One region of the Pseudomonas sp. KH_021 genome, then DNA from elsewhere that is predicted to be linked to it. Evidence: predicted binding sites of a transcription regulator. Region 1 holds the regulator's gene; each other region holds the start of a gene.
What was found. The regulator sigma-54, encoded in region 1, starts transcription at its own class of promoters, with help from an activator protein. The targets are predictions, from matches to a motif close to ANTGGCATNNANNTTGCTNT.
Positions count from the first base shown of each region.

Region 2: flhA (flagellar biosynthesis protein FlhA) is a predicted target of sigma-54. The motif match lies at 3,176-3,195, and genes of this name have one in related genera.
Region 3: glnA (type I glutamate--ammonia ligase) is a predicted target of sigma-54. The motif match lies at 1,515-1,534, and genes of this name have one in related genera.
Region 4: AC3IX4_RS20930 (CmpA/NrtA family ABC transporter substrate-binding protein) is a predicted target of sigma-54. The motif match lies at 1,318-1,337, and genes of this name have one in related genera.

Region 1 covers NZ_CM174477.1:871,007-876,263, forward strand. The annotation lists gene ptsN (PTS IIA-like nitrogen regulatory protein PtsN) at 1-345, opposite strand, end outside; gene hpf (ribosome hibernation-promoting factor, HPF/YfiA family) at 358-666, opposite strand; gene AC3IX4_RS04140 (RNA polymerase factor sigma-54) at 749-2,242, opposite strand; gene lptB (LPS export ABC transporter ATP-binding protein) at 2,412-3,137, opposite strand; gene lptA (lipopolysaccharide transport periplasmic protein LptA) at 3,137-3,679, opposite strand; gene lptC (LPS export ABC transporter periplasmic protein LptC) at 3,666-4,241, opposite strand; gene AC3IX4_RS04160 (KdsC family phosphatase) at 4,250-4,774, opposite strand; gene AC3IX4_RS04165 (KpsF/GutQ family sugar-phosphate isomerase) at 4,775-5,257, opposite strand, start outside.
Region 2 covers NZ_CM174477.1:1,688,784-1,694,040, reverse strand. The annotation lists gene flhF (flagellar biosynthesis GTPase FlhF) at 1-976, opposite strand, end outside; gene flhA (flagellar biosynthesis protein FlhA) at 988-3,117, opposite strand; gene AC3IX4_RS08005 (hypothetical protein) at 3,585-3,878, opposite strand; gene flhB (flagellar biosynthesis protein FlhB) at 3,956-5,092, opposite strand; gene fliR (flagellar biosynthetic protein FliR) at 5,094-5,257, opposite strand, start outside.
Region 3 covers NZ_CM174477.1:5,971,287-5,976,543, reverse strand. The annotation lists gene glnA (type I glutamate--ammonia ligase) at 13-1,419, opposite strand; gene thiI (tRNA uracil 4-sulfurtransferase ThiI) at 1,749-3,203, shown strand; gene typA (translational GTPase TypA) at 3,333-5,153, shown strand.
Region 4 covers NZ_CM174477.1:4,537,665-4,542,921, forward strand. The annotation lists gene rmf (ribosome modulation factor) at 1-84, shown strand, start outside; gene AC3IX4_RS20925 (quinone-dependent dihydroorotate dehydrogenase) at 210-1,232, opposite strand; gene AC3IX4_RS20930 (CmpA/NrtA family ABC transporter substrate-binding protein) at 1,448-2,656, shown strand; gene AC3IX4_RS20935 (ANTAR domain-containing response regulator) at 2,672-3,247, shown strand; gene AC3IX4_RS20940 (nitrate/nitrite transporter) at 3,424-4,641, shown strand; gene AC3IX4_RS20945 (bifunctional protein-serine/threonine kinase/phosphatase) at 4,654-5,257, shown strand, end outside.

The DNA of each region.
Region 1 (5,257 bases):
CAGGTGAGCATCGGTGGCAGCCTCCGGGACCAGCAGAACGAACAGCAGGTCTACCGGTGCGCCGTCGATGGCGTCGAAATCTATGGGTGCATCAAGGTGAAGCAGGGCGCTGATGGGGCCGTCGCACCCCTTTAGCCGGCAGTGAGGAATGGCAATGCCATTGCCGAAACCGGTAGAGCCCAGTTTTTCACGGGCAATCAGGCTTTCGAACACAAGTTGCATATCCAGCTGGGGTACTTCCCGGTGGATCAGATTTGCAATTTGTTCGAGTACACGCTTTTTACTGCCGCCCGGCACGTTCACAAGAGAACGGCCGGCGGTCAGGATAGTTTCAAGTCGGATCATGTGAGGGGGGTGTCAGCGAGCAGCCTGGCCATTCAGGAGGCTCTGCTGTTTTTCCTTGTGTTTTTTCAGTTGGCGATCGAGCTTGTCGGTAAGGGAGTCAATAGCGGCATACATGTCTTCATGCTCGGCATTGGCAACAACCTCATTGCCGGGAATCTGCAGGGTAGCCTCGATCTTCTGCTGCAACTTTTCGACCTTGAGGATGATCTGCACATTGGTAATCTTGTCGAAGTGACGCTCCAGTCGATCGAGTTTTTCCCCGATGTAGGTGCGCAATGGCTCGGTGACTTCTACATGTTGTCCACTGATGTTGACTTGCATACAGCTTCTCCTATGTTGCCAGTGCATAAAGAGGCAAGCCCACGGGCTTGCCACTGAAACGCTGTGGCTCATCTCAAGGCCGTTACATCAATCGCTTGCGTTCGCTCGACGGTGCAATGCCGAGGGACTCGCGGTACTTGGCGACGGTGCGACGGGCTACCTGGATGCCCTGTGCCTCCAGTAAACCAGCGATCTTGCTGTCACTCAATGGCTTTTTCTGATTTTCCGCGGCAACCAGTTTTTTGATGATCGCGCGGATGGCTGTAGACGAGCATTCACCGCCTTCAGAGGTGCTGACGTGGCTTGAGAAAAAATACTTCAGCTCGTAGATACCGCGCGGGGTATGCATGTATTTCTGGGTGGTAACCCGCGAAATAGTTGACTCATGCATGCCTACTGCCTCGGCGATATCGTGCAGCACCAAAGGCTTCATGGCTTCGTCGCCGTGGTCCAGGAAGCCGCGCTGGTGCTCGACGATCTGGGTGGCAACTTTCATCAGCGTTTCGTTGCGGCTTTGCAGGCTCTTGATGAACCAGCGGGCTTCCTGCAGTTGATTGCGCATGAAGGTGTTGTCGGCGCTGGTGTCGGCGCGACGAACGAAGCCTGCGTATTGCGGATTGACGCGCAAACGCGGCACTGATTCCTGGTTCAGCTCCACCAGCCAGCGCTCGCTGTCCTTGCGCACGATCACGTCTGGCACCACGTACTCGGGTTCGGACGACTCGATCTGTGAACCGGGGCGCGGGTTGAGGCTCTGCACCAGCTCGATCACCTGGCGCAGTTCGTCTTCCTTGATTTTCATGCGGCGCATCAGCTGGCTGTAGTCACGGCTGCCGAGCACGTCGATGAAATCGGTAACCAGACGCTTGGCTTCCGTTAGCCAAGGCGTCTTGGGCGGCAGTTGGCGCAGTTGCAACAACAGGCACTCGCCCAGGTTGCGGGCGGCGATGCCGGCGGGCTCGAATTGTTGCACGCGGTGCAGGACGGCTTCGATCTCGTCCAGTTCGATGTCCAGCTCCGGGTCGAACGACTCGCAGATTTCCTCGAGGGTTTCGTCCAGGTAGCCCTGGCTGTTGATGCAGTCGATCAAGGTGACGGCAATCAGGCGGTCGGTGTCGGACATCGGCGCCAGGTTCAACTGCCAGAGCAGGTGGCTCTGCAGGCTTTCGCCGGCGGACGTGCGGGTGGTGAAGTCCCACTCGTCATCGTCGTTGCTGGGCAGGCTGCTGGCGCTGGTCTGGTAGATGTCTTCCCAGGCCGTATCGACCGGCAATTCGTTGGGGATGCGTTCGTTCCACTCGCCTTCTTCAAGGTTCTCCACGGTCGGTGCGTTTTCCTGGTAGCTGGGCTCCTGGAGGTCCGACGGGGTTTTCTGTTCGATGTTATCGGCCAGTGGGTCACTGTTGTCGAAGTCGTCGCCTTCTTCCTGGCGTTCGAGCATCGGGTTCGATTCCAGTGCTTCCTGGATTTCCTGTTGGAGGTCCAGGGTCGACAGCTGGAGCAAACGGATGGCCTGTTGCAACTGAGGTGTCATCGTCAGTTGCTGGCCCATTCTTAGGACGAGCGATGGTTTCATGGCAGGGGCTTTACACCTTATTTGCCGGCGCACATGCGCCATCCACTACAGGGCGCCGGAGCGCCAAACATAAGCAAGTTATATGCCTGAATCTGAAGTGTTTGCCTAGAGCACCGTAACAATTTAGTGACAGTCAAGCGCTCCAGGCAACTCGCCAAACACCTCGAAATTACAGGCGGAACTCGTGGCCGAGGTAAACCTCTTTCACCAGTTCGTTGGCCAGGATGGCGTCCGAGTCGCCCTCGGCGATCAGTTGGCCATCATTGACGATGTAAGCGGTTTCGCAAATATCCAGGGTTTCACGAACATTGTGGTCGGTGATCAGAACGCCGATGCCCTTGGCTTTCAAGTGATGGATGATCTGCTTGATATCACCTACGGAGATCGGGTCGACACCGGCAAAAGGTTCGTCGAGCAGGATGAACTTGGGCGCGGTTGCCAGTGCGCGGGCGATTTCGACCCGGCGCCGCTCGCCACCCGACAGGCTCATCCCCAGGTTGTCGCGGATATGGCTGATGTGGAACTCCTGCAGCAGGCTTTCCAGCTCCTTGACCCGGCCGGCCTTGTCCAGCTCCTTGCGGGTTTCCAGGATGGCCATGATGTTGTCGGCCACCGACAGCTTGCGAAAGATCGAGGCTTCCTGCGGCAGGTAGCCGATACCGGCACGGGCGCGACCGTGCATGGGTTGGTGGCTGACGTCGATGTCATCAATCAGCACGCGGCCCTGGTCAGCCTGCACCAGCCCTACGATCATGTAGAAACAGGTGGTCTTGCCAGCGCCATTGGGGCCCAGCAGGCCGACGATCTGACCGCTGTCGATGGACAGGCTGACGTCGCGCACGACCTGGCGGCTTTTGTAGCTTTTGGCCAAGTGTTGGGCTTTCAGAGTCGCCATTACGGGGCCTTTTGCTCGTCGGTTTTCTTTTTCGGCTGGATGACCATGTCGATGCGTGGGCGTGGTGTTTTCACACCGCCTCCAGCGCGGCCAGCGGTTGCCACCTGAGTGGCGGTGTCGTAGACGATCTTCTCGCCTTCGGTGGTGTTGCCCTGGTTGATCACCTTGGCCTGGTCGATCAACACGATACGGTCTTGCGTGGAGTGATACTGGATGGTCACAGCATAGGCCTTGACCTTTTCCGGGTCGGTGGCTTTTTGCTGTTGCTCGAAGTACGCCAGGCTACCGATGGCGGTCACCACATCGACATCGCCAGCGGGGGTGCGGGTCAGAGTGACGGTGTTGCCGGTGATCTTCATCGAACCTTGAGTGATGATGACATCACCTTTGTACGTGGCAATGCCTTGCTTGTCATCGAGCTGCGCGTCATCAGCCTGAATACGGATAGGCTGGTCGCGGTCGGTCGGCAGAGCCCAGGCGCTCACGCTTCCCAGTGCTGCGCCCACGCTGAGCAAGAAAGGAAGGGTTTTAACGAGCCTCATACTGTCCTCTTACGTTGGACAGCAGGTTGATCCTGCTGTCGTTCAAATACGCTTTCATGCCTGTGGCCGTGGTCACGCCGCCAGCGCCCTCGATTCTAACGGCTTGCTCGGTTTGCGCATATTCCTTCTGCGGGAATACCGTGATGCGCGAGGAAGTGATGAGCGTGGCGCGGTTTTTCTGGTCGGTGCGGGCGATGCGCACGGAGTCGATCAGCTCGACCTCGGTGCCGTCGGGGTTGACCTCGCCGCGCTCGCTCTGCACATGCCAGGGGTAGGCGGTACCGCGATACATCTGCAGGTCGGGTTTGGTCAGCAGGGTGACCTCGCTGGCCATGACATGCTCCACCTTGTCGGCGGTCATTTCATATTGCAGCTTGCCATCGGGCAGGAACTGCACGCTGCGCGCATTGAGGGCGTAGTAGTCGATGGCGTTCTCGTCGACGGTCACGACCGGTTTATTGTCGAGAAAGCTTTGCGGGCTGATGTTCCAGTAGCCGACGGCTGCCAGCAGCGCGGCAGCGACACAGAACAGCGCAATATTGCGGGCTTTTTTAATGAACATGAATCGCTCTACAGATAATGGGCGTGAGCCGCTTCAAGGTTGCCCTGGGCACGCAGGATCAGCTCGCAGAACTCACGCACGGCACCTTCGCCGCCGCGTGCCTGGGTGACACCATCGGCGTGCTCGCGCACAAAGGCGGCAGCATTGGCCACGGCCATGCCCAGGCCCACCCGGCGAATCACCGGCAGGTCAGGCAGGTCGTCACCCAGATAGGCCACTTGTTCATAGCTTAGGTTGAGTTGGCCGAGAAGCTCGTCCAGAACCACCAATTTATCTTCCCTGCCCTGATAAAGATGCGGGATGCCGAGGTTGCGGGCGCGTCGCTCCACTGCTGGGGTCTTGCGGCCACTGATGATGGCGGTGGTCACGCCACTGTTCATCAGCATCTTGATGCCTTGGCCGTCCAGGGTATTGAACGACTTGAATTCGCTGCCATCTTCGAGGAAATACAGGCGACCGTCGGTCATCACGCCGTCCACGTCGAAGACAGCCAGCTTGATGGCTTTACCGCGTTGCAGTAGATCGTTACTCATTTACATCACTCCGGCGCGCAGCAGGTCGTGCATGTTGAGGGCGCCCACCGGCTTTTCGGCCTTGTCGACCACCACCAGCGCGCTGATTTTGTGGTCTTCCATGATCTTCAAGGCTTCGGCGGCCAGCATGTCCGGGCGGGCGGTCTTGCCGTGCGGGGTCATGACATCTTCGATTTTTGCGGTATGGATATCGATGCTGCGGTCCAGGCTGCGGCGCAGGTCGCCGTCGGTAAAGATCCCGGCCAGGCTGCCATCGGCTTCCAGCACCACGGTCATGCCCAGGCCCTTGCGGGACATTTCCAGCAGGGCGTCCTTGAGCAGGGTGCCACGGACCACCTGCGGCAGTTCTTCGCCGCCGTGCATGACGTTTTCCACTTTCAGCAGCAAGCGACGGCCCAGGGCGCCGCCGGGGTGCGAAAAGGCGAAGTCTTCGGCTGTAAAGCCGCGGGCTTCGAGCAGGGCTATGGCCAGGGCGTCGCCCAG
Region 2 (5,257 bases), 820 kb from region 1:
CCTTGATGCCACGCCCGGCCAGGCTTTCAAGCTGCATGCGCAGGGCCGGGTCGCTGGCCTGCAGGCCAGCGGTGTCGATCAGCACGACGCGCTTGCGCAGCAACGGTTCCAGCGCCTGGGCCAACGACTGCCCAGGGTCAACGTAGGTCACCGAGACATTGAGGATTCGCCCCAGGGTCTTGAGTTGCTCCTGGGCGCCGATACGGAAGCTGTCCATGCTCACCAACGCCAGGCTCTGCGCGCCGTACTTGAGTACATAGCGCGCAGCCAGCTTGGCCAGGGTGGTGGTCTTGCCCATGCCGGCCGGGCCGACCATGGCAATCACCCCGCCCTCTTCGATCGGCTCGATCTCAGGCACCGTGATCTTGCGCGCCAGGTGGGCCAGCAACATGCGCCAGGCATGGCGTGGGTCTTCGATTTCGCGGGTCAGTTCCAGCAGGTCACGCGACAGCGGGCCAGACAGGCCAATGCGCTGCAGGCGTCGCCAGAGGTTGGCCTGCTGTGGTTTGCTGCCTTGCAGTTGGGTCCAGGCCAGGGAGCCGAGCTGGACTTCCAGCAGCTCGCGCAAGCCACTGAGCTCCGAACGCATGGAGTCGAACAGGCGGTGGTCGACCGGCGGCATGGCAGGTGGCGCAACCGGGCGTGGCGGCTCCTCGAAATGGGGCTCGACCAGGGGTTCGGCAGCGGTCAGCGGCAAACCTGCGAACAACTGGCCATTGGTATTGGCATCGTTGCGAATGCTCAGCTCAGCCTGCGCGGTCACGATACGCGACTGGGTCTTGCGCAACTCGTTCTCGAGTTCAACGTTTGGCGCGCTGGGCGCCAGTGCCGACAACTTGTAGTCCAGCGCCGCCGTCAGCTCGACACCGCCAGCAATCCGCCGGTTACCAATGATGGCGGCGTCGGGCCCCAACTCATCGCGAACCAGTTTCATCGCTTGGCGCATGTCGGCAGCGAAAAAACGCTTAACTTGCATAACCCGTTACCTCAGCCATTGGGCCCTACTGTTGCAACGATGGTGACTTGCTTGTTGTCGGGTATTTCCTGATACGCCAGAACGTGCAAATTCGGTACAGCCAGACGACCGAAGCGCGACAGCATCGCCCTGACCGGCCCTGCGACCAGCAGGATCGCCGGCTGCCCCTGCATTTCCTGACGCTGGGCAGCTTCGATCAACGAACGCTGAAGTTTTTCGGCCATGCTCGGCTCCAGAAGAACAGCTTCTTCCTGGCCTTGTCCGGCGCGCTGCAAACTATTGAGCAAAATTTGTTCCAACCTTGGCTCAAGCGTGATCACAGGCAGCTCGGGCTCAAGCCCCACAATGCTTTGCACGATGGCGCGACACAATCCGACACGCACCGCGGCCACCATGGCGGCAGTATCTTGACTCTTGTTGGCATTGTTGGCGATGGCCTCGGCGATGCTGCGGATATCGCGCACCGGCACCTGTTCGGCCAGCAGCGCCTGCAGTACTTTGAGCAAACCGGACAACGACAGAATGCCCGGCACCAGTTCTTCGGCAAGCTTGGGCGAGCCCTTGGCCAGTACGTTCAGCAACTGCTGGACCTCTTCGTGGCCGATCAGCTCATGGCAATGCTTGTACAGGATCTGGTTGAGGTGCGTGGCGACCACGGTACTGGCGTCGACCACAGTGTAGCCCAGGGTCTGCGCCTGGCTGCGCTGGCTGAGCTCGATCCACACCGCTTCGAGGCCGAAAGCCGGGTCTTTGGCGGTGATACCACTGAGGGTGCCGTAAACCTGGCCTGGGTTGATCGCAAGCTCTCGATCCGGGTAGATCTCGGCTTCGGCCAGGATCACCCCCATCAGCGTCAGGCGATAGGCGCTGGGCGCCAGGTCAAGGTTGTCGCGGATATGCACGGTGGGCATCAGGAAGCCCAAGTCCTGGGACAGCTTCTTGCGCACGCCCTTGATCCGCGCCAGCAATTGGCCGCCCTGGTTGCGGTCTACTAGCGGAATGAGGCGGTAGCCCACCTCCAGGCCGATCATGTCGATGGGGGTGACGTCATCCCAGCCCAGCTCCTTGGTTTCTTGGGTGCGCTGGGGGGAAGGCAGCAAATCCTGCTGGCGCTGAACCTCTTGCAGGGCCTGGACTTTCTGCTGGTTCTGGTTGCGCCACACCAGATACGCGATGCCGCCCGCGACCATGGCCAGGGAAATAAACGAGAAATGCGGCATGCCCGGCACCAGGCCCATGACCAGCATCAGGCCGGCCGACACCGCCAGTGCCTTGGGCGAGGCGAACATCTGCCGGTTGATCTGCTTGCCCATGTCTTCGGAGCCCGAGGCACGAGTCACCATGATTGCCGCGGCGGTGGACAGCAGCAGTGATGGCAATTGCGCCACTAATCCGTCTCCGATGGTCAACAGGGCGTAAACCTTACCGGCTTCGGCAAAGCTCATGCTGTGCTGGAAGATACCGATGGCCATGCCGCCGATCAGGTTGATGAACAGAATCAACAGGCCGGCAACGGCGTCACCGCGCACGAACTTGCTGGCACCGTCCATGGAACCGTAGAACTCGGCCTCTTGGGCCACTTCCGTGCGGCGAGCCTTGGCCTGGGCCTGGTCGATCAGGCCGGCGTTAAGGTCGGCGTCGATGGCCATCTGCTTGCCGGGCATGGCGTCCAGGGTGAAGCGTGCGCTCACCTCGGAAATACGCCCGGCGCCCTTGGTGACCACCACGAAGTTGATGATCATCAGAATCGCGAACACCACGATACCGACCACATAGTTACCGCCGATCACCACCTCGCCGAAGGCCTGGATCACCTTGCCGGCTGCGGCGTGGCCATCATGACCGTGGAGCATCACCACCCGTGTCGACGCCACGTTCAGCGCCAGGCGCAGCAGGGTCGCCACCAACAGGATGGTCGGGAAGACGGCGAAATCCAGCGGCCGCAGGGCGTACACGCACACCAGCAGCACAACGATGGACAAGGCAATGTTGAAGGTGAAGAACACATCGAGCAAAAACGGCGGCACCGGCAGCATCATCATCGCCAGCATCACCAGCAACAACAGCGGCACACCCAGATTGCCCCGACCCAGGCCGGACAAGTTGCTGCGGGCAGCATTGATTAACTGGGTACGATCCACCGATTTTCCTCACAAGCATCAAGCAAACTTTTGACGCCATAGAGGGCGCAGCGCTGCTATTGCAAGAAGCTTTCCAACTTGGCCATTCACGATGAACCCATCGCGCGCAAACCGGTAGGAGCCAAGCTTGCTTGCGATGCAGGCACCGCGGTTGTACAGGAAAATCGCGGCGATATCATCGCGGGCGAGCCCGGCTCCTACCCGTTGTAGGAGCCAAGCTTGCTTGCGATACAGGCACCGCGGTTTTACAGGTAAATCGCGGCGATATCATCGCGGGCGAGCCCGGCTCCTACCCGTGATTCAGGCGCCGCAGCCATGTAGGAGCCAAGCTTGCTTGCGATGCAGGCACCGCGGTTTAACGGGTAAATCACGGCGATATCATCGCGGGCGAGCCCGGCTCCTACCCGTGATTCAGGCGCCGCAGCCATGTAGGAGCCAAGCTTGCTTGCGATGCAGGCACCGCGGTTTTACAGGTAAATCGCGGCGATATCATCGCGGGCGAGCCCGGCTCCTACCCGTGATTCAGGCGCCGCAGCCATGTAGGAGCCAAGCTTGCTTGCGATACAGGCACCGCGGTTTAACGGGTAAATCGCGGCGATATCATCGCGGGCGAGCCCGGCTCCTACCCGTGATTCAGGCGCCGCAGCCATGTAGGAGCCAAGCTTGCTTGCGATGCAGGCACCGCGGTTGTACAGGAAAATCGCGGCGATATCATCGCGGGCGAGCCCGGCTCCTACCCGTGATTCAGGCGCCGCAGCCATGTAGGAGCCAAGTTTACTTACGATACAGGCACCGCGGTTGTACAGGTAAATCGCGGCGATATCATCGCGGGCGGACCTCAAGAATCGCGCTGAAGGTCCGGGGGGATAGGCAGGTCTTTCAATGGATCAGGCCGTTTGCCGCGCCCGGCCTTGTATTGGCGGATCTGGTAGACATACGCCAACACCTGCGCCACGGCGAGGTACAACCCGGCGGGGATTTCCTGATCGACTTCGGTGGAGTAGTAGATCGAGCGCGCCAGCGCCGGGGATTCGAGCAACTGGATCTGGTGCTGGGTAGCGATTTCACGGATTTTAAGGGCCAGAAAATCGCTGCCCTTGGCCAGCAGGATCGGCGCCCCGCCCTTCTCGGCGTCGTATTTGAGCGCCACCGCATAATGCGTCGGGTTGGTAATCACCACATCAGCCTCGGGAATTGCCGCCATCATTCGCCTTTGAGACATTTCTCGCTGGACCTGGCGAATTCGCTGCTTGACCTCGGGCCGGCCTTCGCTGTCCTTGAATTCGTCGCGCACTTCCTGCTTGGTCATCATCAGCTTCTGCTTGCTCTGATACAGCTGGATCGGCACATCCACCGCCGCAATCAGCAGCAGCCCCAACGCCATCCACAGCGTGCTCCACCCCACCACCTGGACACTATGCACAATCGCCAGCTCCAGCGGCTCATGGGCAATCGCCAACAAGTCGTCGCGGTCGGACATCAGCACCACCAACGCCACGATCAACACCACGAAAAACTTGGCCAAGGCCTTGAGCAGCTCGGTCAAGGCGTGCATCGAAAACATCCGTTTAAGCCCGGACAGCGGGTTCATGCGGCTGAATTTCGGCGCAAGGCTACCGGTGGCGAACAACCAGCCACCCAGCGAAATCGGCCCGACCAGCGCTGCCAGCAGCAACAGCAACAACACCGGCTGAGTCGCCAACAGCGCGATCTTGCCAGAGTTGAGCAAGAAGATGCCCATGTAGCGCTCATCGAGCAACACTTCGCGAGGCAAGCTGAAGTTGAGCCGCATCAACTCCAGCAAGGCCTGGGCCAGGGCGCCGCCAAATATCAGCAGGCCGCCCGCCCCCGCCATCATCACCGCCAACGTATTGAGCTCTTTGGAGCGAGCGATTTCGCCCTTCTCGCGGGAGTCTTTCTTACGTTTGTCGGTGGGGTCTTCTGTCTTGTCCTGCCCGCTTTCGCTCTCTGCCATTTCAGCGTGCCCTGGCCAATTCGCGCAGCCACTGCAAAGCCTCGGAGGCCAGCGGCTGATACTGGTTGAGGATATCGGCCATGCTGACCCACAGAATGAACATGCCCAGCACCAGGGTCAGTGGAAAACCGATGGAGAAGATATTCAGCTGCGGCGCCGCCCGGG
Region 3 (5,257 bases), 1.1 Mb from region 1:
AGCGCTACTGGATTAGCAGCTGTAGTACAGCTCGTATTCCAGTGGGTGTACGAAGGTGCGGACCTTGATTTCTTCTTCGCTTTTCAGCGCGATGTAGGCATCGATGAAGTCGTCGGAGAACACGCCGCCTTTGGTCAGGAACGCACGGCCCTTGTCCAGCTCTTCCAGGGCTTCTTTGAGGCTACCGCAAACTTGTGGGATCTCTTTGGCCTCTTCAGGCGGCAGGTCATACAGGTTTTTGTCGGCAGCGTCGCCTGGGTGGATCTTGTTCTGGATACCGTCCAGACCGGCCATCAGCAGTGCTGCGAAGGCCAGGTACGGGTTGGCAGCCGGATCCGGGAAGCGTGCTTCGATACGGCGAGCCTTAGGGCTGGAAACGTAAGGAATACGGATCGAAGCGGAGCGGTTGCGAGCCGAGTAGGCCAGCATCACTGGTGCTTCGAAGCCTGGAACCAGACGCTTGTAGGAGTTGGTCGCAGGGTTGGTGAAGCCGTTCAGGGCCTTACCGTGCTTGATGATACCGCCAATGAAGTACAGGGCGGTGTCGGACAGGCCGGCATAACCTTCGCCAGCGAAGGTGTTCTTGCCATCTTTCCAGATGGACATGTGAACGTGCATACCCGAGCCGTTGTCGCCGTACAGAGGCTTAGGCATGAAGGTAGCGGTACGGCCGTAGGCGTCGGCAACGTTGTGCACGACGTACTTCAAGGCCATGACTTCGTCAGCTTTCTTCACCAGGGTGTTGAACTTGACGCCGATTTCGTTCTGGCCGGCAGTCGCCACTTCGTGGTGGTGAACTTCGACGATTTGGCCCATTTCTTCCAGTGCGTTGCACATGGCAGTACGGATTTCGTGGTCGTGGTCGAACGGCGGAACTGGGAAGTAACCCCCTTTGACGCCTGGACGGTGGCCTTTGTTGCCGCCTTCTACGTCCTGGTCAGACATCCACGAGCCTTGCTCGGAGAAGATCTTGAACATGGAGCCGGAGATGTCGGACTTGAATTTCACTTCGTCGAAGATGAAGAATTCTGGCTCTGGGCCTGCGAACACGGTGTCGCCGATGCCGGTACCTTTGAGGTGCTCTTCGGCGCGCTTGGCGATCGCACGTGGGTCGCGATCGTAGCCTTGCATGCTAGAAGGCTCGACGATGTCGCAGACCAGGATCAGGGTCGGCTCTTCGGTGAACGGATCGAGAACGGCGGAATCGTCAACCGGCATCAGGATCATGTCGGAAGCTTCGATGCCTTTCCAGCCAGCGATGGAGGAACCGTCGAACATTTTGCCGACTTCAAAGAAGTCGTCATCCAGCGCGTCACGGGCTGGCATGGTGACGTGGTGCTGGATGCCTTTGGTGTCAGTGAAGCGCAGATCAATCCATTTAACGTCATGATCTTTGATGAGTTGAACCGACTTCGACATAGTGTCCTCCGGGTGGGGTAGAGCTTGCCTTTGCAGCCCTTGAATTTGGGTGATGCCGGGCGTGGATAGTCCGCCAAGGCAACCTGCCTCACAAGGGAGCAATTTGCATGCCAGTGCCCTGTATTGGTTTTTTCGCCCCAAACTCAAGCGTTTCACGGTTTATTCAGTAGAAAATCGGAAAATTCCGCACCTTAATGATGCGAATCAAGTGCTTAGTGATCCGTTTTGGTGCGCTTCGGGGTGGCTGTGCGATAATTGGTTAAAACCTGAGCAATTTCCGCTATAATCCCGCCCCCTCTTTTTTGACTGGCACCTCGCGCGCAGTTTTCATGAAACTAATCATTAAGGTTTTTCCAGAGATCACCATCAAGAGCCGGCCGGTGCGCATGCGCTTTATCCGTCAGCTCGCCAAAAATATCCGTGTCGTTGTCAAAGACCTGGACCCTAAGGTGGTGGTCGACGGCGTGTGGGACAACCTCGAGCTTGTGACCCGCATCGAAGACCCGAAGATTTTGCGCGAGATGTTCGAGCGCCTGAGCTGCACCCCGGGCATCACCCACTTCCTGCAAGTGGAGGAGTACCCGCTGGGCGACTTTGACGACATCGTTGCCAAGTGCAAGGCCCATTTTGGCCCGCAGCTGGCCGGTAAAGTCTTTGCCGTCAAGTGCAAGCGCGGCGGCAAGCACAGCTTCAGCTCCATGGACGTCGACCGTTACGTGGGCAGCCAGCTGCGCCAGCAATGCGGCGCCGCCGGTATCGACCTGCGTAACCCCGAAGTCGTGGTGCGCCTGGAAATTCGCGACCAACGGTTGTTCGTCATCCACAGCCAGCACCAGGGCATCGGCGGGTATCCGCTGGGTGCGCTGGAGCAGACGCTGGTGTTGATGTCCGGTGGTTTCGACTCCACCGTGGCCGCCTATCAGATGATGCGCCGCGGCCTGATGACCCACTTCTGTTTCTTTAACCTGGGTGGCCGTGCCCACGAATTGGGCGTGATGGAAGTCGCGCACTTCTTGTGGAAGAAATACGGCAGCTCCCACCGCGTGCTGTTTATCAGCGTACCGTTCGAGGAAGTCGTCGGAGAAATTCTCGGCAAGGTCGATAACCGCTATATGGGCGTGGCATTGAAGCGTATGATGTTGCGCGCCGCCACGCACATGGCCGATCGTCTGCAAATTGATGCACTGGTCACCGGTGAAGCGATCTCGCAAGTGTCGAGCCAGACGCTGCCGAACCTTTCGATCATCGATTCGGCCACCGAGAAGCTGGTACTGCGCCCATTGCTGGCCAGCCACAAGCAGGACATCATTGACCTCGCTAACCAGATCGGTACCGCCGAGTTTGCCAAGCACATGCCGGAATATTGCGGCGTGATCTCGGTAAACCCGACCACATGCGCCAAGCGTCACCGCATGGAGCATGAAGAAAAGCAGTTCGACATGGCGGTGCTGGAACGCGCTATCGAGCGAGCGCGCCTGGTGTCCATCGACGAAGTAATCGACGAGCTGGGCCAGGATATCCAGATCGAAGAAGTCAGCGAAGCGCTGGCCGGGCAAGTGGTGATCGACATTCGTCACCCCGATGCCCAGGAAGACCAGCCGTTGCAGCTTGAAGGCATCGAAGTCCAAGTGATGCCTTTCTATGCCCTGAACAGTCGCTTCAAGGAGCTGGATAACACACGCCAGTACCTGCTGTATTGCGACCGGGGTGTCATGAGCCGCCTGCACGCTCATCACCTGCTCAGCGAGGGACATGCCAATGTGCGCGTTTATCGTCCGACATAAAGTCCCAGGGCTGAATGGCGGAAGTATCCGCCATCGCCCCCCCGACCGACGGGCTGGCTGAATCATCGTTAATTAACATCCGCCGTATAGAATTGTCGGCAAACCGAATCCTCTGATCGAGATACACAAGTGATCGAAAATCTACGCAACATCGCCATCATTGCCCACGTTGACCATGGTAAAACCACGCTGGTCGACAAGCTCCTGCGCCAATCCGGCACCCTGGAGCGCAACGAGCTCAACGACGAGCGCGTGATGGACTCCAACGACCAGGAAAAAGAGCGCGGCATTACCATTCTGGCCAAGAACACCGCCATCAACTGGAACGGCTACCACATCAACATCGTGGACACCCCGGGCCACGCCGACTTCGGCGGTGAAGTAGAGCGTGTGATGTCGATGGTTGACTCCGTTCTGCTGCTGGTTGACGCTCAAGACGGCCCTATGCCGCAAACCCGTTTCGTGACCAAGAAGGCTTTCGAAGCCGGCCTGCGTCCAATCGTGGTCATCAACAAGGTCGACCGTCCGGGCGCGCGTCCTGACTGGGTTCTGGACCAGATCTTCGACCTGTTCGACAACCTCGGTGCCACCGAAGAACAGCTGGACTTCAAAGTCGTCTACGCCTCGGCCCTGAACGGCATTGCCGGTCTGGACCACACCGAGATGGCCGAAGACATGACCCCGCTGTACCAGTCGATCGTCGACAACGTACCCGCACCCGCCGTTGACCGTGATGGCCCGTTCCAGATGCAAATCTCGGCACTGGACTACAACAGCTTCCTTGGCGTTATCGGTGTTGGCCGTATTGCCCGTGGTCGCATCAAGCCGAACACCCCGGTTGTCGCCATCGACGCCAACGGCAAGAAGCGCAACGGCCGTATCCTGAAGCTGATGGGTCACCACGGTCTGCACCGCGTTGACGTTGAAGAAGCACTGGCCGGCGACATCGTCTGCATCAGCGGCTTCGACGAGCTGCTCATCTCCGACACCCTGTGCGACCCACTGAACGTCGAAGCGATGAAGCCGCTGACCGTTGACGAGCCAACCGTTTCGATGACCTTCCAGGTCAACGACTCGCCGTTCTGCGGTAAAGAAGGCAAGTTCGTCACCAGCCGTAACATCAAGGAACGCCTGGACAAAGAGCTGCTGTTCAACGTTGCACTGCGCGTTGAAGAAGGCGACTCGGCTGACAAGTTCAAGGTCTCGGGCCGTGGTGAGCTGCACCTGTCGGTACTGATCGAAACCATGCGTCGTGAAGGCTTCGAAATGGGCGTTGGCCGTCCAGAAGTGATCATCCGCGTTGTCGACGGCGTCAAGCAGGAACCGTTCGAAAACGTCACCATCGACACCCCTGAAGAATCCCAGGGCAAGGTCATGGAAGAGATGGGCCTGCGTAAGGGCGACCTGACCAACATGGTGCCGGATGGCAAGGGCCGTGTTCGTCTGGAGTACAACATCCCTGCTCGCGGTCTGATCGGTTTCCGTAACCAGTTCCTGACCCTGACCAACGGTGCTGGCATCCTGACCTCGATCTTCGATCGCTACGACACCATGAAGTCGGGCCAGATGTCCGGCCGTCAGAACGGTGTTCTGGTATCGGTTGAAACCGGCAAGGCGCTGACCTACTCCCTGGAAACCCTGCAGGCGCGTGGCAAGCTGTTCGTTGAACACGGTCAAGAGATCTACAACGGTCAGATCGTTGGTCTGAACAGCCGTGACACCGACATGGGCGTCAACCCAACCAAAGGCAAGAAGCTCGACAACATGCGTGCTTCGGGTAAAGACGAAACCATCGCCCTGGTTCCACCTGTTCGCTTCACCCTGGAACAGGCTCTGGAATTCATCCAGGACGACGAGCTGTGCGAAGTGACGCCTAAGTCGATTCGCCTGCGCAAGAAGATCCTGGACGAAGGCGAGCGTACCCGCGCTGCCAAGAAAGCCAAGAACTGATTGTTAGCTCCGGCTGAATGAAAACGCCCCCGGTCGAAAGGCCGGGGGCGTTTTTTTTTGTGCTGTTATTGCTGACAAACCACCGGTAGGAGCCGGCTTTAGCC
Region 4 (5,257 bases), 2.6 Mb from region 1:
CGCGAAGGACGCGGCGACAACTGGGACGGTATGACCGGCACTGCGGGTATCCATAGACTCAACGAACTTCACGCCGTTGGCTGAATCACGAGGACACTTTTAATCTTTCCCATCAACCATGCACGCCCCATCCGGGCGGCGGGCTGAGGCCCAGGGGCCCCTTCAAGGGGCCCTTTTTAATGCCGGCGCTTTTTTAATGCCCGTGTGAATCAGCGCGGCAAGGCGGCAATGGCGTCTACGGCCTCGCGAATCAAGGCAGGGCCCTTGTAGATGAAGCCCGAGTAGATCTGCACCAGGCTCGCGCCGGCCTGGATCTTCTCTGCCGCGTGGCGCCCTTCAGTAATGCCGCCCGCGGCAATGATTGGCATCTTCCCTGCCAACTCACCCGAGAGCACCTTGACGATGTGAGTGCTCTTCTCGCGTACCGGCGCACCGGACAAGCCACCGGCCTCGTCACCATGAACCAGGCCTTCGACACCTTCACGGCCCAGGGTGGTGTTGGTGGCGATCACCGCATCCATCCCCGACTCCAGCAAGGCCGCGGCGACCAGCACGGTTTCTTCGTCGCTCATGTCCGGGGCAATCTTGATGGCCAGCGGCACACGCTTGCCATGCTGGCTAGCCAGTACTTCACGACGCTCGGCCAGTGCGGCCAGCAGCTGCTTGAGCGACTCGCCGAATTGCAGGCTACGCAGGCCCGGTGTGTTAGGCGAGCTGACGTTGACCGTGATGTAACTGGCATGGCCGTAGACTTTTTCCAGACAGATCAGGTAATCGTCGACCGCACGCTCGACCGGGGTGTCGAAGTTCTTGCCAATATTGATCCCCAGGATGCCTCGGTATTTGGCCGCCTGAACCCGTGACAGCAGGTTATCCACGCCCAGGTTGTTGAAGCCCATGCGGTTGATGATGGCCTCGGCCTCAGGCAAACGGAAAATCCGTGGCTTGGGATTGCCCGGTTGCGGTCGCGGCGTCACGGTGCCGATCTCAACGAAACCGAAACCCAACTGCGCGAAACCGTCGATGGCCGCGCCGTTCTTGTCCAGGCCCGCGGCCAGGCCGACCGGGTTGGCGAACTCCAGGCCCATGACATTGACCGGCAAGCGCGCGGGCGCCTTGGTCAGCAGGCCATTGATACCCAAACGGCCACCGGCGCCAATCAAATCCAGCGACAGGTCGTGGGAGGTTTCCGGGGAGAGTTTGAACAACAGCTGGCGGGCCAGGTTATACATGGGCGACGTGAGCTCGACGGGGGACGGGTAAGGGCGGCGATTATAGCCGGGGCGGCGACTCCAAGCCCAGCCCCGTCGCTCACCGCCTGGCATATGCTTTGCTTTAGCTACCCCATCTCCCTGCTCCAACGGCGGAACAGGGCAAGGATTTCAGCGACGCCAGGCCGCAACCGCGCGAGCCCCACCGGCGCTTCTTTATGGGTAGTAGTGCTCTGATGAATAACATCCCCGTGAATCCGCTGGTTTGGGCCAATGGCAGCGATGCCCCCGAAAAACATAGCTTGAACATCGGCTTCATGGCCCTGAGCGATTGCGCCTCGGTGGTGGTGGCCGCCACCCAGGGCTTTGCCCAGGCCCACGGCCTGACCCTGAACCTCAAGCGCCAGAATTCCTGGGCGACCCTGCGCGACAAATTGATCAACGGCGAGCTGGACGCCGCACACAGCCTCTACGGCCTGATTTACGCCGTCCACCTGGGCATCGGCGGTACACCCGCCAACGACATGGCGGTCCTGATGGGCCTGAACCAGAACGCCCAGAGCATCAACCTTTCCCCGGCACTGCAGCGCCTGGGCGTGACCGATCCTGAAGCACTTCGCCTGCACGTGCACCAAAGCAAGACAAAACTCACCTTCGCCCAGACCTTCCCCACCGGCACCCATGCCATGTGGCTGAACTATTGGCTGGCAAGCCACGGGATTCACCCGCTCTACGATATCGACAGCGTGGTGGTCCCGCCGGCACAAATGGTCGCCCACCTGCAGGCCGGTCGCATTGATGGCTTTTGCGCAGGCGAACCCTGGGCTGCCAGCGCCATCGGGCAGGGGCTTGGCTTTACGCTCGCGACCAGTCAGTCGATCTGGCCGGACCACCCGGAAAAGGTGCTGGGTTGTACTCAGGCGTTCGTGAACCAGTACCCCAATACCGCCCGTGCGCTGGTCATGGCGGTCCTTGAAGCCAGCCGTTTTATCGAGCAAAGCCCGGAAAACCTGCGCAGCACCGCCCAATTGCTAAGCGGACAAGATTTCCTTGCCACCCAAGTAACCGATATCGAGCCGCGGCTGCTGGGCAACTACGACGACGGCCTCGGGCACTGCTGGCACGACCCGCACAGCCTGCATTTCCACAATGAAGGCGTTGTGAACCAGCCGTACCTGAGCGACGGCATGTGGTTCATGACCCAGTTCCGCCGCTGGGGCCTGCTGCGTGACGAGCCCGACTACCTGCAGGTTGCACGGCAAGTACAACAGTGTTCGCTGTATAGCGATGCCGCCGGGGCGTTGGGCATTCCCTGCACGGATCGGCCAATGCGCCGCAACCAACTGATCGATGGCAAAGTCTGGGACGGCTCAGACCCGGCCGGCTATGCGCGTAGCTTCACCTTGCATGCCTTGTACGACCATCCCTTGCACGCGCAACGCTGACAGGAGCTCGCCACCATGCTGCGTATCCTGCTGATTGATGACACCGAGAAAAAAGTCGGGCGACTGAAAAGCGCCTTGATTGAAGCGGGCTTTGAGGTCATTGACGAATCCGGCGCTGCCATCGACCTGCCTGCGCGCGTCGAAACGGTGCGCCCGGATGTGATCCTGATCGATACCGAGTCACCCGGCCGTGACGTGATGGAACAAGTGGTGCTGGTCACCCGCGATTGGCCCCGGCCCATCGTCATGTTCACCGACGAGCACGACCCGGGCGTGATGCGCCAAGCCATCAAGTCCGGCGTCAGTGCTTATATCGTCGAGGGCATCCATGCCCAGCGCCTGCACCCGATCCTGGACGTGGCCATGGCCCGGTTCGAGAGCGACCAGGCCCTGCGAGCCCAGTTGCATGCCCGCGACCAACAATTGGCCGAGCGCAAGCGCATCGAATTGGCCAAGGGGCTGCTGATGAAAATGAAGGCCTGCAACGAGGAACAGGCCTACACCCTGATGCGCCGCCAGGCCATGAGCAAACAGCAAAAGCTGATCCAGGTCGCCGAACAGATCATTGCCATGAGCGAGTTGCTGGGCTGAAACAATTCTGGCCCAGGTATTGCTAGTTCTCTGATAACTCCTGCAGGCAGCCAACGGCGGTTGCCTGAAATCACGACAAAGACGTCGCACCCCACTGGCCCTGGCCAGCTGGGAGGCGACGTCTTTTTTTTGCCCCAAAAGACTTCCGTTGAGACTGATCGCAGTCGAGGTGTTCAATGAATACGAATACGAGCTTCTGGAAATCCGGCCACGCCCCTACCCTGTTCGCCGCCTTCTTGTACTTCGACCTGAGTTTCATGGTCTGGTACTTGCTCGGCCCTTTGGCCGTACAGATTGCCGCCGACTTGCAACTGACCACGCAGCAACGCGCCATGGTCGTCGCCACACCGATCCTGTCCGGTGCGATCCTGCGCTTTGTCATGGGCATGCTGGCGGATCGACTGTCACCGAAAACCGCCGGCCTGATCGGCCAGGTTATCGTGGTCTGTGCGCTGTTCGGTGCCTGGAAACTGGGCATCCACAGTTACGAGCAAGCCCTGTTGCTGGGCGTGTTCCTGGGCGTGGCCGGCGCCTCGTTCGCGGTGTCGCTGCCACTGGCCTCGCAATGGTATCCACCCCAGCATCAAGGCAAGGCCATGGGCATTGCCGGTGCCGGCAACTCAGGCACCGTGTTTGCCGCCCTGCTCGCTCCGATGCTGGCTGCAGCGTTTGGCTGGAGCAACGTGTTCGGTTTTGCGCTGATCCCACTGCTCATCACCCTGGTGGTGTTCGCCTTGATCGCCCGCAACGCGCCGCAACGGCCGAAAGCCAAATCCATGGCCGACTACTTCAAGGCCCTGGGCGATCGCGACAGCTGGTGGTTCATGTTTTTCTACAGCGTCACCTTTGGCGGCTTTATCGGCCTGGCCAGCGCCCTGCCCGGCTACTTCAACGACCAATATGGCCTGAGCCCCGTGACAGCCGGCTACTACACGGCTGCCTGCGTGTTCGGCGGCAGCCTGATGCGCCCACTGGGCGGTGCGCTGGCTGATCGCTTCGGCGGCATTCGCACACTGCTGGCGATGTACACCGTGGCAGCCATTTGCATTGCCGCTGTTGGCTTCAACCTCTCCAGCTCCATGGCCGCACTGGCGCTGTTTGTCGCCGCAATGCTGGGCCTGGGCGCCGGCAATGGCGCCGTATTCCAGTTAGTGCCGCAACGCTTTCGCCAGGAAATCGGCGTCATGACCGGCCTGATCGGCATGGCCGGCGGCATTGGCGGCTTCTTGCTGGCAGCGGGCCTTGGCACCATCAAACAACACACCGGCAGCTATCAACTGGCCTTGTGGTTGTTCGCAAGCCTGGGCGTGCTGGCCTGGTTCGGCCTGTACGGCGTCAAGCAACGCTGGCGCACCACCTGGGGCTCGGCGGCCGTCACTGCCGCGCGCGTCTGAGACACTTGCCTCATGAGCCTGCAATTAAGCTTCGCCCACGCCTCCGCCACCGGACCGCGCAGCGAAAACCAGGACGCCCTGCGCCTGGTGACGCCGGCGCCGGCCTTGGCGGCGAGCAAGGGCTATTTGTTTGCACTGGCCGATGGCGTCAGCCAGTGCGCCGACGGCGGCCTGGCAGCACGCGCAAGCTTGCAGGCATTGGCCCTGGACTACTACGCCACGCCTGAAACCTGGGGCATTACCCAGGCTCTGGACCGTCTACTACTGGCACAAAATCGCTGGCTGCAGGCCAACGGTGGCGGCCAGCCGCTGCTCACGACCTTGAGTGCGCTGGTGCTGCGCGGCCAGCGTTTTACCATGGCCCACGTGGGCGATTGCCGCGTCTACCGCTGGCTTGATGATTGCCTGCTGCGGGTCAGCGAGGATCATGTCTGGGATCAGCCTGGCATGCAGCATGTGCTCAAGCGGGCGCTGGGCCTGGATCAACACCTGGTGGTCGACTATCTGGAAGGCGAGTTGCGCCAGGACGAACGCTTCCTGATCCTCAGCGATGGGGTCTGGGCGGTGCTTAAGGATCATGAAATCAGCCGCGTGCTGCGCGAGCAGAACGATCTCG